Regions from separate parts of the Paenibacillus sp. MER TA 81-3 genome, predicted to be linked through region 3. Evidence: riboswitches for the same ligand, from Rfam matches in the RefSeq annotation. Region 3 holds a riboswitch; each other region holds the start of a gene.

Region 1 (3,118 bases), on a different contig from region 3:
AGAAGAGGGATCTCCCTCTTCTTAGCATGACATAAATCGTTATTCATTACTATATCCTAAATACACGGCAGCAAACCGCGTGACTTCTGCCGCGTCATCGCATCAATTAATTTGCTTCCGGCTTCACCGGACCGATCACATACACCGTATGGCCCTTTTTCCTGCCAAACTTGCGTACAGCACCTTTGCTTTCGTAATAAACGTCAATAATTTTGCCTTTTACCGCTCCGCCTGTATCTTCAGCACGTCGAAATCCGACGCCCTCGATATACACCCACCATCCAAGCGGAATGAGCTTCGGATCTACCGCGATCGTACGTCCTTCCACCACCTTGGTGCCGGAGGCGGTCTTGGCTCCCGGTGACCCTTCTTGTTCCGTATAGGCGGTTAATTGAACGTTCTCCAGCATATCCTTGTAATCGAAGCCGACCTTGCCCCCTTTGCCAGAGCCGACACTCGGAGAGCTTGCCGACAGAACGACCACTTCAGGTTCCTTCTTCGTTCCATAGGCTAGAACCTGATTGACCTGCTTCGTCTGAACGGACTTATCCACTAACTGCGAATATACGAGTTTGCCGTCCTCATATACTTTTTCAATCTTTTGGACGACGATTCCCTCTTTCCCCTTTTGAACCGTCTTCGTCTTCCCCTTCAACAAGGTAGGATCAGCTTTCTTGACGACTTGGAATGGAACCTTCACTTTTCGCTCTTCTACGTTCTTACTGACACGCACGATACGAATGTCCATATTACTTGCAACGGCAGCATCTTGACCCGGATATACCTTGTCAGCCGTCTTGACAGGTATTTGAAGCGATACTAAAACGTCGCTCACCGACTTTTTGGTCGTATAATGCGTCTTCTTCTGTCCGTCTACCATCACGTTAACGGGTAACGCGCGTTCGATGACGATCTTATCGCCATCTGTTATTTCCGTATCCAACGGTTTGGATACGGCATCATGTGCCCCTACCGCTATCGCATGCTCATCCAAAACATTACGAAGCGTATCTTGGCGTGTTTCTATAGCGTGCTCTTGTCCATCTACGCGGATGGACAGTGTCTTCTTCGATGCACCATACATATATAATACCGTAATCAACGTGATAACAACCGCAACAGCAGCAATGACAGACACGACACGTACATTTTCATGCTTCCATCGCATTGCGAGCGACATGCTGGATGATCGGGGTTCATGGGTTTCGTCATTAACGATCTCTCCCACTTCTCGGTCCTCCTTACATAGTCCCGCCGTCGAGTGTTTTGCATGATTCCATCTGACGCGACTATATCAAGAATGTTTGCGAAGAATACGTTCATCTGTCGAGCTTATGTGCAAGCTATGGTCGAATTCTTCACACCAACTCCAGTAACGGCTGCTCCCACCTCCTATTTCATAACCCTATGACGTCTTTCTTTTCTTTATTCGAAAAAAGAAGTTTCAAGAGAAACAAAAGAAGCCTAGCGTAAGAGGCGACTCTTGTCGTGGCTTCCCAAATGAAACCCAAACGTCAACAGTGTAGGACGCACGCGGACCCCTCTCTCCGATACGCTGACGAGGTTAGCTGTCGGGTTCGGGCTTGTGAGAGTCGCCCTATCTCAACTCACCGGCTCATGGCTCGGCTGTTCAGAATTCACCCCTAGGATACATTCCGCATGAATGAACATGTATTCATTCCCGGATTGCTCGCGCTTTGGTTCCCCCGCTCTCCAAAATGGAGATTAAGCGATACTGGTTGGTTGGAACAATATTCAAGTGTTTACGAACATCTGTGAGAAATCATATCGTGTTTGCAATCACCTTGTAAAGATGGTATCAATCACGTTTTAAGTCAAAAAGGGTTAAAAAAAAGTAACAAAATCGCTTTTTCGTGAACAAATCCACTTATCTTGTGGTCTAGAACTTTATTTCATCGGTTTTTCATTGATTTTCACCGTATGTCAAAACATGTCAGTCCGTTTTCAGTCGTTATTCTGCAAAATTCTTCAAATTCCATTCCTTTCAATTGCGCCGCCGCCTCTGCTACGAGACGCACATGAGCAGACTCGTTTCTTTTCCCGCGAAAAGGGTGAGGAGTCAAATATGGGGAATCCGTTTCGACGAGTAATCGGTCATCTGGTATCTTTACAAGCACTTCTTTGGGCTGCTTTGCATTTTTAAACGTAATCGGTCCGCCAAAGGAAAGGTAGAACCCCATGTCCAGACACATTTTTGCAGTCTCCCAGCTGCCGGAGAAGGAATGCATAATCCCACCGACTTCACTCGCCTTCTCTTCACGCAAAATACGAATCACATCTTCATGCGCCTCGCGATTATGAATGACGATGGGCATGTGCAACTCCCGGGCCAGCCCGATCTGCTGACGAAATACACGCTGCTGAACATCCTTCGGTGAAGTATCCCAATGATAGTCGAGACCAATCTCGCCGATGGCGACGACTTTGTCATGCTTGGTGAGCTCGGCAATCCAATCGATATCCTCTGGCTTCATTGTTATGGCATCCACCGGATGCCAGCCTACAGCCGCATATATGAAATCATATTTCTCAGCTAACGCCATTGTTGTAGGAATGGTCTCGCGGTTAAAGCCGACATTGACCATACGTGTAACGCCCTGCTCCACAGCATGAGCGATCATTGCCTCACGATCCTCGTCAAATGCTTCGTTGTCCAAATGGGTATGCGTATCAAATAACACGTCAAATGCGCTCCTTTTAAAATTGTATTGATTACTTTCTCCTTCTTAATTTAAAGAGCTTGTTTCCACTTTCCATCCATCGACCAGTTCTTGGACTCAATTTTTTCGCTGCAGGAACATCCGCTTCACTTCATCCGTGAGCCGATGTTCCACAGCTTGAAGCTTGTCCATCGGGAAATAAATGTAATGATTTCCACGGCGAATGCCGCTGATGGAACGCACAATGTCCGATTTTTTGGACAATTCCATCACTTGGTCATGACCATCCCACAGCAATATGTGCTGCTGCGTCGGTTCGTCTCCCGAGCGATACACATCATACGGATTATCCGAAGGTGAATCGAACATAATGTCGTAGTCCGGATTCAAGCCTGCCGCATGCCATTCACGGCACAGCCATTCAGCATTCAACTCGT
Region 2 (3,118 bases), on a different contig from region 3:
CTGATCAAAAGGGATATTATTGAACAACCTCTACTATCGGAGTGTCAGATGTTCCGCAATGGGTCCCAATACAAGCACGGGCAAGAAGGTCAGTGCGCCGATAATGAACACGGTTCCGACGAGGATGGCCGTATACAGCGCATTGTCCGTACGAAACGTTCCGATCGTTTCTGGTATCCACTGCTTCTTAACCATCGAGTCTGCTACACCGAGCAGCGCAATAATCGAGATATACCGTCCGAACAGCATAACCAGGCCCGTAGAAATATTCCAAAATGGCGTGTTGTCTGCCAGCCCCTCGAATCCAGATCCATTGTTTGCTGCCGACGACGTAAACTCATACAGCACTTGAGAGATGCCGTGATAACCCGGATTGGTTATGGACCCCCTGCCCAAATCGGTCAGGAAAGCGATCGCCGTTGGAACTAAAATAATGAACGGATGGGCCAAAATAGCAATCGCCACCAACTTCATTTCCCTGGCCTCAATCTTGCGTCCCAGAAATTCCGGCGTTCTCCCGACCATAAGACCGCACAAGAACACGCCCAGTATGGCATACATCAACATATTGACCAAGCCGACACCGTCTCCGCCGAACACACAGTTCAGCATCATTTGCCCCAGCGGCACTAAGCCGCCGAGCGGCGTTAATGTATCATGCATATTGTTGACTGTGCCGGTCGTAGCTGCCGTCGTTACGGTCGTGAATAGGGCGGATTGGGCAATGCCGAAGCGCACCTCCTTCCCCTCCATGCTGCCTTGCGCAGCATCGATGCCAAGTGCGTTTATCGCCGGATTGCCTTGACTTTCCGCATAATAGGCCAGCGACAAAAACATGAGAAACAGCATGCTCATCGCACCGAAGATGACCCACCCTTGCTTCTGATTGCGGGCAAATTTGCCGAAGGTGTAAGTCAATGCAGCCGGGATGCACCACATCGATAATATCTCAATCACATTCGTAAGCGGGTTCGGGTTCTCGAACGGATGAGAAGAGTTCACCCCGAAAAATCCGCCGCCGTTCGTACCCAAGTGCTTAATCGACACCAGCGAGGCAACCGGGCCCCGCGCAATGGATTGCACGTCTCCTTGCAGCGTTGTCGCCTGCACCGTAGCCCCGAAGGTTTGCGGAACTTGCAATGCAACAAGAATAAGCGTCACAACAACTGCGAGTGGCAGCAGTAAGCGCGTATGCGCCTTGACAAAGTCAACGAAAAAGTTGCCAAGCGTATTTCCTTTGGACGTAATCCCGCGAATAAAGGCGATGGCCACGACGATACCGGTGGCCGCTGACGTGAACATCATCATCATAATGACCGCCATTTGCGAGAAATAGGTCAGCCCGGATTCACCGCTGTAATGCTGTAAATTCGTGTTAGTCATAAAGCTGATAATCGTATTGAACGAGAGTGTCGGCTCCATATTGTCGATGCCGTTCGGATTCAGCGGCAGCAGCTTCTGCACTCGCAAAATGATATATCCTAGCACGACCAGCACAATGTTGGTCAAAATCAAACTGAGCGTATATTTCTTCCACGACATGCCGGAGCGGTTCTTCAGACCCGCAATGCCATAAATGACATTCTCGAACGGTGTAAACAGCTTGTCGGTCCGGTTCGGTTGATTAGAGAACACATGGTACATATAGCTCCCTAATGGTTTGACAAGTAGAAGCAGCAGAATAAGAACCGCCGCAATTTGCAAAATCCCCATGGATAGGCTCCCCCTCTAATGTATAAGTTCGTCGTTCGGTTAAAATTTTTCCGGATGAATCAGCGCGTAAATTAAGTACAGGAACAGAAACACGATACAAATGGTGAGGAACATCATCGTTCGTCTCCTCCCGTTTGTTCGACAACTTTGCCGCACCATGCCAAAAATCCGCAGAACATGGAAAAGACAAGGGCTAGAGCAGCAATCATATATAGATCAGACATGTGACAACCTCTCTTCATTAGCATTGTTTTTAACACGCAATCGTGCTCTCACGCCCAAAAAAGGCAATAAAAAAGAAACCTGCGAGAAAAGGAACTTTCTCGTGGTTTCTGGGCACAGTCTATTAAACCGTGTCACACACGACGATCGTTGCCTCTCTCCGTACGCTTACGAGGTTAGCTGACGGATTCGGGCGCGAGAGTCGCCCTACCGACAGTGAACTGTCGGATTCACCCCGTGAGCTCGGTCAACTATGCGCCCAAGCTCGTTGGTTCCCCCGCTTTCTGCTTTACAGAAATTAAGCGATAAATTTGAAAAGGTACAAGCTATGATTTTCATTATTTTCATGAGAAGACAATAAAAAGCCACAGAGGCATAAACCCTGTGGCCGATTAATCGATCACGAGTCCTCATCCTCTCTCCTACGCTTACGAGGTTAGCTGACGGATTCGGGCAGTGAGAGTTGCCCTACCCCGGAATTAGACCCATAGAATCCAATTCCGCAGGATTCACCCCATGACCGTTCTCCGACTCTCACATCGGAATTCGATCAGATGTTGGTTCCCCCGCTTTCTGCTGTGCAGAAATTAAGCGATTCAGAATGCTGAACGGATAATTTAATTCATGAACGTATATTACGTCTCGGCAGTTACTTTGTAAAGCAGCCAAATTTCCAAAAATGACTAGAAAACGGCGGCTTTTGGTCTGCCAAAATCGATTTATACTTCTAAATCCATTTATCGCGTTCATTATCTCGTTCTTGCTCGGTATTTCAGAATACTTCCTCTGTAGGGCGCATCATATGAGCACAGTCTCCCTTCACCCATTTTGCGCAGAAATCGTGATGCGGTTTCTGCATTTTCAGAAAACATTAGCTTTTCGAAGAAACAACCGTAAAATCGCGAAATAAACAGTTCCTATTTGTAAATAAAACCAATTTCCCAGCCGATTCGATGAAAATATACGGTTTTTTAACTGTTTTCACATTGTACAAAGCATAAAGGAAATGAGTAAGATACGTGTCGTACACCATCATTCTTTCTGATTGTTCAATTATGCCGCAGCAACCCGCGGCAATCAGTCATGATGGCTTCGCTGCGCGCAAGACAATGCCTGGAGGGAATGAACATGGCAAAGCAGCAAGCGGAACGAATCATTAGCAATTTGGAATTGTATCAAATAT
Region 3 (3,118 bases):
CATATGAAGAGAACAGCGAAAATGGAAGCAGCCTAAAAGGAGCGTTCGGCAGTGGCGAGGCGAAGCTGAAAGTTCGTACCAGCTCGGGTGACTTTACACTTGGCAGCAATTGAGCAATTAAGAAAAGTTTTAGTTGATTTTCAGTTTCCTTTCAGGTTGGATGAACATACTAGTACCATCTCTTGTAGAAGGAGGAGGATATATTTGAAACGTACCTCAACTGTAATTGCTTGGACCAGTCTAATGATGCTTCTCTTAGCATCGCCAGCGGCGGCGCAAGGGGAGAAAGGACTGAACGGAACCGATTGGAAGCTTATCGGGGATACGTCCCTAACCGCCGTGAAGCAAGCCGAATCGACAAAGCCGGCAGAGAGCACTAAGCAGGTCGAGTCGGAAACAGATAAAGAGCTGGAGCAAATCCATACACAAATGAAAGAGCTTCGTTCTGAAATGAAGGAGCTGCGAGAGAAAAAGCTTCAACTCATGGCGAAGAAGCATGGCATTCAGACTGAAGGGAAGAGCCGTGAGCAAATTCGACAGGAACTGAAGGCGAAATTAGGTGAAAAAGGACAAATGTTCCACGAGAAACATCGGGATGATGGAGAACGCGTCGAAAGACGAATGGAACGGTTGAAGCAGGAAGCGGAGAAACGGGGTATTTCGACAGAGGGGTTAAGCCCTGATGAACTGAAAGCGAAGCTGCGCGAATCGAAGTAACATAAGGTATAGTGAAGGCATATAAATATATCGAGCTGTCGATGTATTGGGATAACATAAGGAGGCATGTTTATCCGGCATGCCTCCTTTAAATTCAGTATAATGCGCAGGTAAATGGTTTCCGTTTCTGCTTGACGGGGTAATCTTGTGTAAGATTCCTGCCAGAACATATGAAAAACCCGACAGACAGCGGTTATCGCTTCCCATCGGGCTATGTACGCCTATATAAGTATAATTTCATTATGACTGCTAATTGCTATTCTGTTGCGTATGAAGAGTATTGGTTCTCGCTCATCACACGACGCGCGCCTACATAACGCTTCTCGTAATAGTCCATGCTAAGCTTGTCTATGCGGGTGCCTTTGTCTGTCGATGCATGAGCAAATTTGCCGTCACCGACAAAGATTCCAACATGTGACACACCGTTTCCACCGCTAGTGTCGAAGAAGACTAAATCGCCAGGACGCAACTCATCTTTGCTTACTTTTTCACCTACGTCGAATTGAGACGACGAGGAGCGTGGCAAATCGATTTCGAAATTGTCAAATACGTACTTGGTGAAACCGGAGCAATCGAAACCATTCGTTGTGGTTCCGCCATACTTGTACGTAATACCTAACAGATCTTCAATTTTGTTATCCATCTTGGACGCCGCGAAAGCGCTGCCTGCACTGAATGTGAATAGGACGCTAAGGCCGAGCGCCGCCGTTACTAGCTTCTTCTTCAAATTGGAAAGCCCCTTCCTTGCCTGCGAGGTTAGCTGGAGGGTTCGGTTGAAGGTCCCCTATGATCCCTGTGATACGAGATCAATTCACCCAAATAACTGGTTCCCCCGCTTTCCGGTTGTCCGGAAATTCGGCATCACTGTTCGGATTTAGTTGCTGTATTCGTTAGTTACAAATTTGCAAATGTTAATGTCGCTTTCATGACAAAGTTGTAATAAATCTACGACTTATTGTAACAGACCTTTTTTCTTTTGACAAACACTTTTTGTCCAATAAATACAAAAAGCTTGTCTGAACGTCATTTCCGACGACAGACAAGCTTTTTTATCACGCTTTTAAATGGAAATGTGACGGGTTTTTGAATTGTTACATTTTCCTCATTTTGATTGCTGATTAGCCTCCTGCCATATGGCGTACCGAGCGGACACCCCCCACATCTTGCACACGGCCCGAACAGCAGGAAATGCTTGCTGCAGAATCAGCGCGGTCATGCCAGTCCAGAACATCGCTGCGGTTGTAAATAGTAAGCTAATAACTAGCACAAGGCCCATGAAAATAAGGGAAAGCCCGAGTATAGGGAGCATTCGACGCACACCCGCCGTTACGGATTGAAGTAATGACAATTCCGAAGCGGCGCCAAATTGCATAAATAAAAACAAATGATGAAATATCCAACCGCATATGGCCCAGATGAGCACAAACGGTGCGACGGATGCAAGTAATGACGCAATGGTGGATTTGGTCGTCAATACGTGCGCTGCATACGGTACAAACCAATAAGCGGGCGCCAGGAGCAGAACCGTCTTTATGGTATATAGCAGAAGCATCGGCTTCCAGACTACTTTTATACCCTGGAAGAAGGTTAGTCCCGACTGCCGCGGATGTGCTATCGCATAGAACAAGCCGGCTTCGATGAAGGGAGTCAGCAGCATGCGAATGGCCATACAACCGACTACTATCCACAAATAAGGCGCATAGTCGTTCGTCTTTGACAGGTGAAACTGACTTTCGATCAGAAAGAGCTGGGAGCTCATCTCGGTCGGGGCCGGATTCGGATACCGCAGCAGCACGGGCAATACGATCCCGTCAATGAAGCGGTAGACGAAGAAGCCCCATAGCAGTTGGTATAAAAAGAGGATGACCCATATGTATACGTGCTCTTTCAACCAATCCCACCCGGTTCGTATGTAAGCTTTCATCGATCTCACCACCCCAATATGTTCGTAAATGCTTCAAAGAATTTAATGACGGTTAAGTTCACTCGCGTGCGCACAGGCTCCTCGATCTGTGCTTTCATATAGTTGTTAATGTGTTTATTCTCCACTACGATCGTATAGAGCGGATCCACCATGACCCAATCCAATGGAGCTGTATGGGTGATCCGGTACTGCATCCGATCGCCATCCCCGTCCCACACTTTGCGTGTCGTACTTCCGTCCGCAAATCGGAATATAATTGGGATATTCGGGTAGTCAGCGCCCAGTTTACGAATGTGGACGATCGCTTCATAACTTGTTGCGCCGCCTACTTCAGTAGTGCGAGTATCAATGCTTTCCACGGCAAAGTCAGCCATTTGGCCGCCATACACATATTGATTGAAGAAATCGGTCCATTTGCGATTGGTGACCTGTTCGACGATACGTTGGAAGTCGGCGGTCGTTGGATGACGGAAGCGG
Region 4 (3,118 bases), on a different contig from region 3:
ATCTGAATACTGACCAGGATGCTCGTCTGGATGTCATCGCCAATCGCAACAATGGCGCAATCAAAGTTGCGAATGCCGAGCGAGCGGAGCACATCTTCATCCGTCGCATCCGCCACGACGGCATGGGTCACCATGCCCGTCATGTCCGCAACTACCTCTTCATCTTTATCGATGCCCAGCACTTGATGTCCTAGTCTGACTAGTTCCTTGGCGAGGCTCGATCCAAATCGTCCCATCCCGACTACTGCAAACTGCTGCAACTCCATAATAGCTATTAACTCCTTCATCCATTACTATTCTCTATTTACCCTATCGTAATCTTGCCTTCCGGATGGCGGTACAGTTCCCGCTCGCTCTTCGGTCCGAGCGCATAGGCCAGCGTTATCGGCCCCAATCGCCCGGCAAACATCGTCAAACATAGAAGCACCTTGCCGAAATCGGTCAAATCCGTCGTTAAGCCCATTGTCAAGCCGACCGTGCCGAAGGCAGACGTCGTCTCGAACAAAATCATAAGGAACGGATGGTCCTCTGTCGTCGATAATATCATCGAGACCATAATGACCAGGAACAACGCCAACAAGGTCAATGTAACGGCTTTGAATATTCTGTCCTTCGCCAAGCGATAGCGATAGATGACGATATCCTCTTTTCCCCGAATCATCGTAATGACCGCACCGACAAGAATGGCGAACGTCGTTGTCTTGATCCCTCCCCCGGTTGAACCGGGCGAAGCCCCAATAAACATCAGTATGATCATAAAAAACTGGGAAGCTTGGCGCATGGCGCCGATATCGATGGTATTCGCGCCGGCCGTACGCGGGCTGACAGACTGGAACAAAGAAGCCCAGAACTGCTCCCACCCGCTTAAACCGGCGAGCGTGCGTGTATTGGTAAATTCAAATATGAATATAACGACTGTGCCGATAACAATAAGAAGTCCGGTCATTGTCAAAACAATCTTCGTATGCAGCGACAATTTGCGGGTACGGCGATAATCCACTACATCGGACAATACGATAAAGCCAATCCCGCCCAGTACGATGAGCAACATAGCCACTGTATTAATGACCGGATCTCCCACATAGCTCGTTAAGCTGGAGAACGGTCCGTACACCGAACCGAACAGGTCGAATCCAGCATTGTTGAACAATGACACCGCATGGAATATCCCGAAATAAATGGCTTGTCCGAGTGGCAGGTCGAACGCCCAACGCGTCGCAAACAGAATGGCGGCGGTTCCTTCGATACAGAAGGCAAACAGCAGCACCTTGCGGATAAGGCGGACAATTCCCTCCATGCTGCCTTGATTAAGCGCTTCTTGTAAAATAAGACGTTCCTTTAACGAAATTCTTTTTTTAAAAGCAAGCGCGAACAACGTCGCCATCGTCATGAAGCCAAGCCCGCCGACTTGAATGAGCAGCATAATGACCACTTGCCCGAACACCGTAAAGTTGGTGCCTGTATCGACCACAACTAGCCCGGTCACGCAGGTTGCTGATGTTGCTGTGAAAAACGCATCAACAAAAGAAAGCGGCTGTCCGTTGGAATTTGATATCGGCAGCATAAGCAGAAATGCGCCTAATAAAATAATTAATGCAAATCCAACGACAAGTATGCGTGACGGCGTTAAATGTAAAATCCTATTTTTCCTTGAAAGCTTCAAGGGGTGTCACCTCTTTTTGTCCACGAAAAAAAGCACTGGAAATCCAATGCTATCGCTGGTATCCTGACGCACTTGCCTACGAGGTTAGCTGACGGATTCGGGCACGTTCAGGCTGCCCTATTCGCAGACGGTTCTTATGACCCGTCATACGCGAAATTCACCCCATTAATCGGTTCCCCCGCTTTCGTACATTGACGAAACTCGGCATGTATGCAATTCATAACGAGATTATATACGTTTCCCTACTCGCGCACAAAGTCAGAGATCGAACAAATTCAGTTGAATAGGCTGAAAAATAACGTTAAATAGCGCTTACAAAACCCCATTTTCTTGAAATGTATCGAGAACTCTTTCATTATCAAGGCGTAGCTTCATTCCTCTGCTGGACTTTACACAAATGAAGTGGATACAATAATAAAAGAGAACTGCGTATATACGACTAAATGGAGGAAAAAAGATGTCTTTTACCCATCAAGCACACCATGATGCTCATAATCAGGCTGCACCTTCTTATTACATAACCAAGCCTTTACTTATTGCTTCCATCGTTGGGTTCATAGTGTTTCTCACCGTGCAGGTTATTATTCCCTTACTGCAATCCGAGGTGAGCCCGGAGGAAGGCGCACAGGTCTCAATGATTACGAAGACGGAGGCGGTAGACAAGGCGATTCAGTACATGAAGCAGCAGTCTTGGAGATCCGAACTGACGTTGCGAAGTGCTGACCCGACAGTCGTGTATCAGACGGATTCCACGCTGGCTGGATATATCAGCAAGGAACGTTTGACGGAAGCATTCCAGCCTTGGAGCCGCAAGGCTCCGTATGATAGGTATCAAGTCCTGCTCTCCGTTGTACGCGGAGGCCGCCCCGATGTGTTGAGCATCGATGTCAACATGACGAGCGGCCAGATTATCGGCTTCAATTTCACCGGACGCCCAACGACTGCCGCGGATGACTCCGTCGTCTCCCGAACGTTAGACTATCGCGCCGTGGCGGAACAGACCATAAAACAATTGGGCTGGTCATCATCCGAGTTGAACATTCAGCAAGAAAGCTTGAACAGCAAGGACGAAATACGGTTCACGGTGCCCAAAGCCAAAGTTGGCGGCGCAACGCTTGACTTCGTCGTACACTTTCACAACAACGACGTCGTCACAGCCAAGCCAGTATGGGAGGTGCCGCTAAGCTATAAAACAGAGGAATTGCAGCAGACCGCCACCGCTTCGTCCATTTATAAAATTGGTTATACATGGATGTCGTTGCTGCTCAGCATTCTCGCGCTCGTCGCGTGCATTCGTTACCGCAAGCTTATCCGATTCCGCTCCGGTACGATAATCACACTGTCCATCGTCTCATGCGGAATCTCTCTGCTTCATATCTGGAACCTGCTGCCTGGCCTCATCTCGCTTCAACTCGGGGTGCCTGCCGCACAGATCCGTATGGAGTACGCTTTGAT

The links. A riboswitch is a leader RNA that binds a small molecule or an ion and turns the genes downstream of it on or off. The one in region 3 is predicted to bind cyclic di-AMP.
Region 1: another riboswitch for cyclic di-AMP. It lies ahead of M3650_RS28100 (resuscitation-promoting factor); the one in region 3 lies ahead of M3650_RS27640 (C40 family peptidase).
Region 2: another riboswitch for cyclic di-AMP. It lies ahead of kdpF (K(+)-transporting ATPase subunit F); the one in region 3 lies ahead of M3650_RS27640 (C40 family peptidase).
Region 4: another riboswitch for cyclic di-AMP. It lies ahead of M3650_RS10240 (TrkH family potassium uptake protein); the one in region 3 lies ahead of M3650_RS27640 (C40 family peptidase).

Annotation. Positions count from the first base shown of each region.
Region 1 is NZ_JAMAWB010000029.1:54,597-57,714, forward strand. It holds gene M3650_RS28100 (resuscitation-promoting factor) at 107-1,228, opposite strand; cyclic di-AMP (ydaO/yuaA leader) riboswitch at 1,539-1,742, opposite strand; gene M3650_RS28105 (TatD family hydrolase) at 1,935-2,702, opposite strand; gene M3650_RS28110 (HD domain-containing protein) at 2,799-3,118, opposite strand, start outside.
Region 2 is NZ_JAMAWB010000008.1:152,319-155,436, reverse strand. It holds gene kdpA (potassium-transporting ATPase subunit KdpA) at 34-1,713, opposite strand; gene kdpF (K(+)-transporting ATPase subunit F) at 1,753-1,827, opposite strand; cyclic di-AMP (ydaO/yuaA leader) riboswitch at 2,085-2,250, opposite strand; cyclic di-AMP (ydaO/yuaA leader) riboswitch at 2,346-2,539, opposite strand; gene M3650_RS13450 (hypothetical protein) at 3,064-3,118, shown strand, end outside.
Region 3 is NZ_JAMAWB010000028.1:33,802-36,919, reverse strand. It holds gene M3650_RS27650 (DUF4097 family beta strand repeat-containing protein) at 1-113, shown strand, start outside; gene M3650_RS27645 (serine protease) at 205-717, shown strand; gene M3650_RS27640 (C40 family peptidase) at 974-1,444, opposite strand; cyclic di-AMP (ydaO/yuaA leader) riboswitch at 1,448-1,588, opposite strand; gene M3650_RS27635 (carbamoyl transferase) at 1,820-2,641, opposite strand; gene M3650_RS27630 (M1 family metallopeptidase) at 2,647-3,118, opposite strand, start outside.
Region 4 is NZ_JAMAWB010000006.1:139,568-142,685, reverse strand. It holds gene M3650_RS10245 (potassium channel family protein) at 1-266, opposite strand, end outside; gene M3650_RS10240 (TrkH family potassium uptake protein) at 305-1,663, opposite strand; cyclic di-AMP (ydaO/yuaA leader) riboswitch at 1,722-1,880, opposite strand; gene M3650_RS10235 (CPBP family intramembrane glutamic endopeptidase) at 2,121-3,118, shown strand, end outside.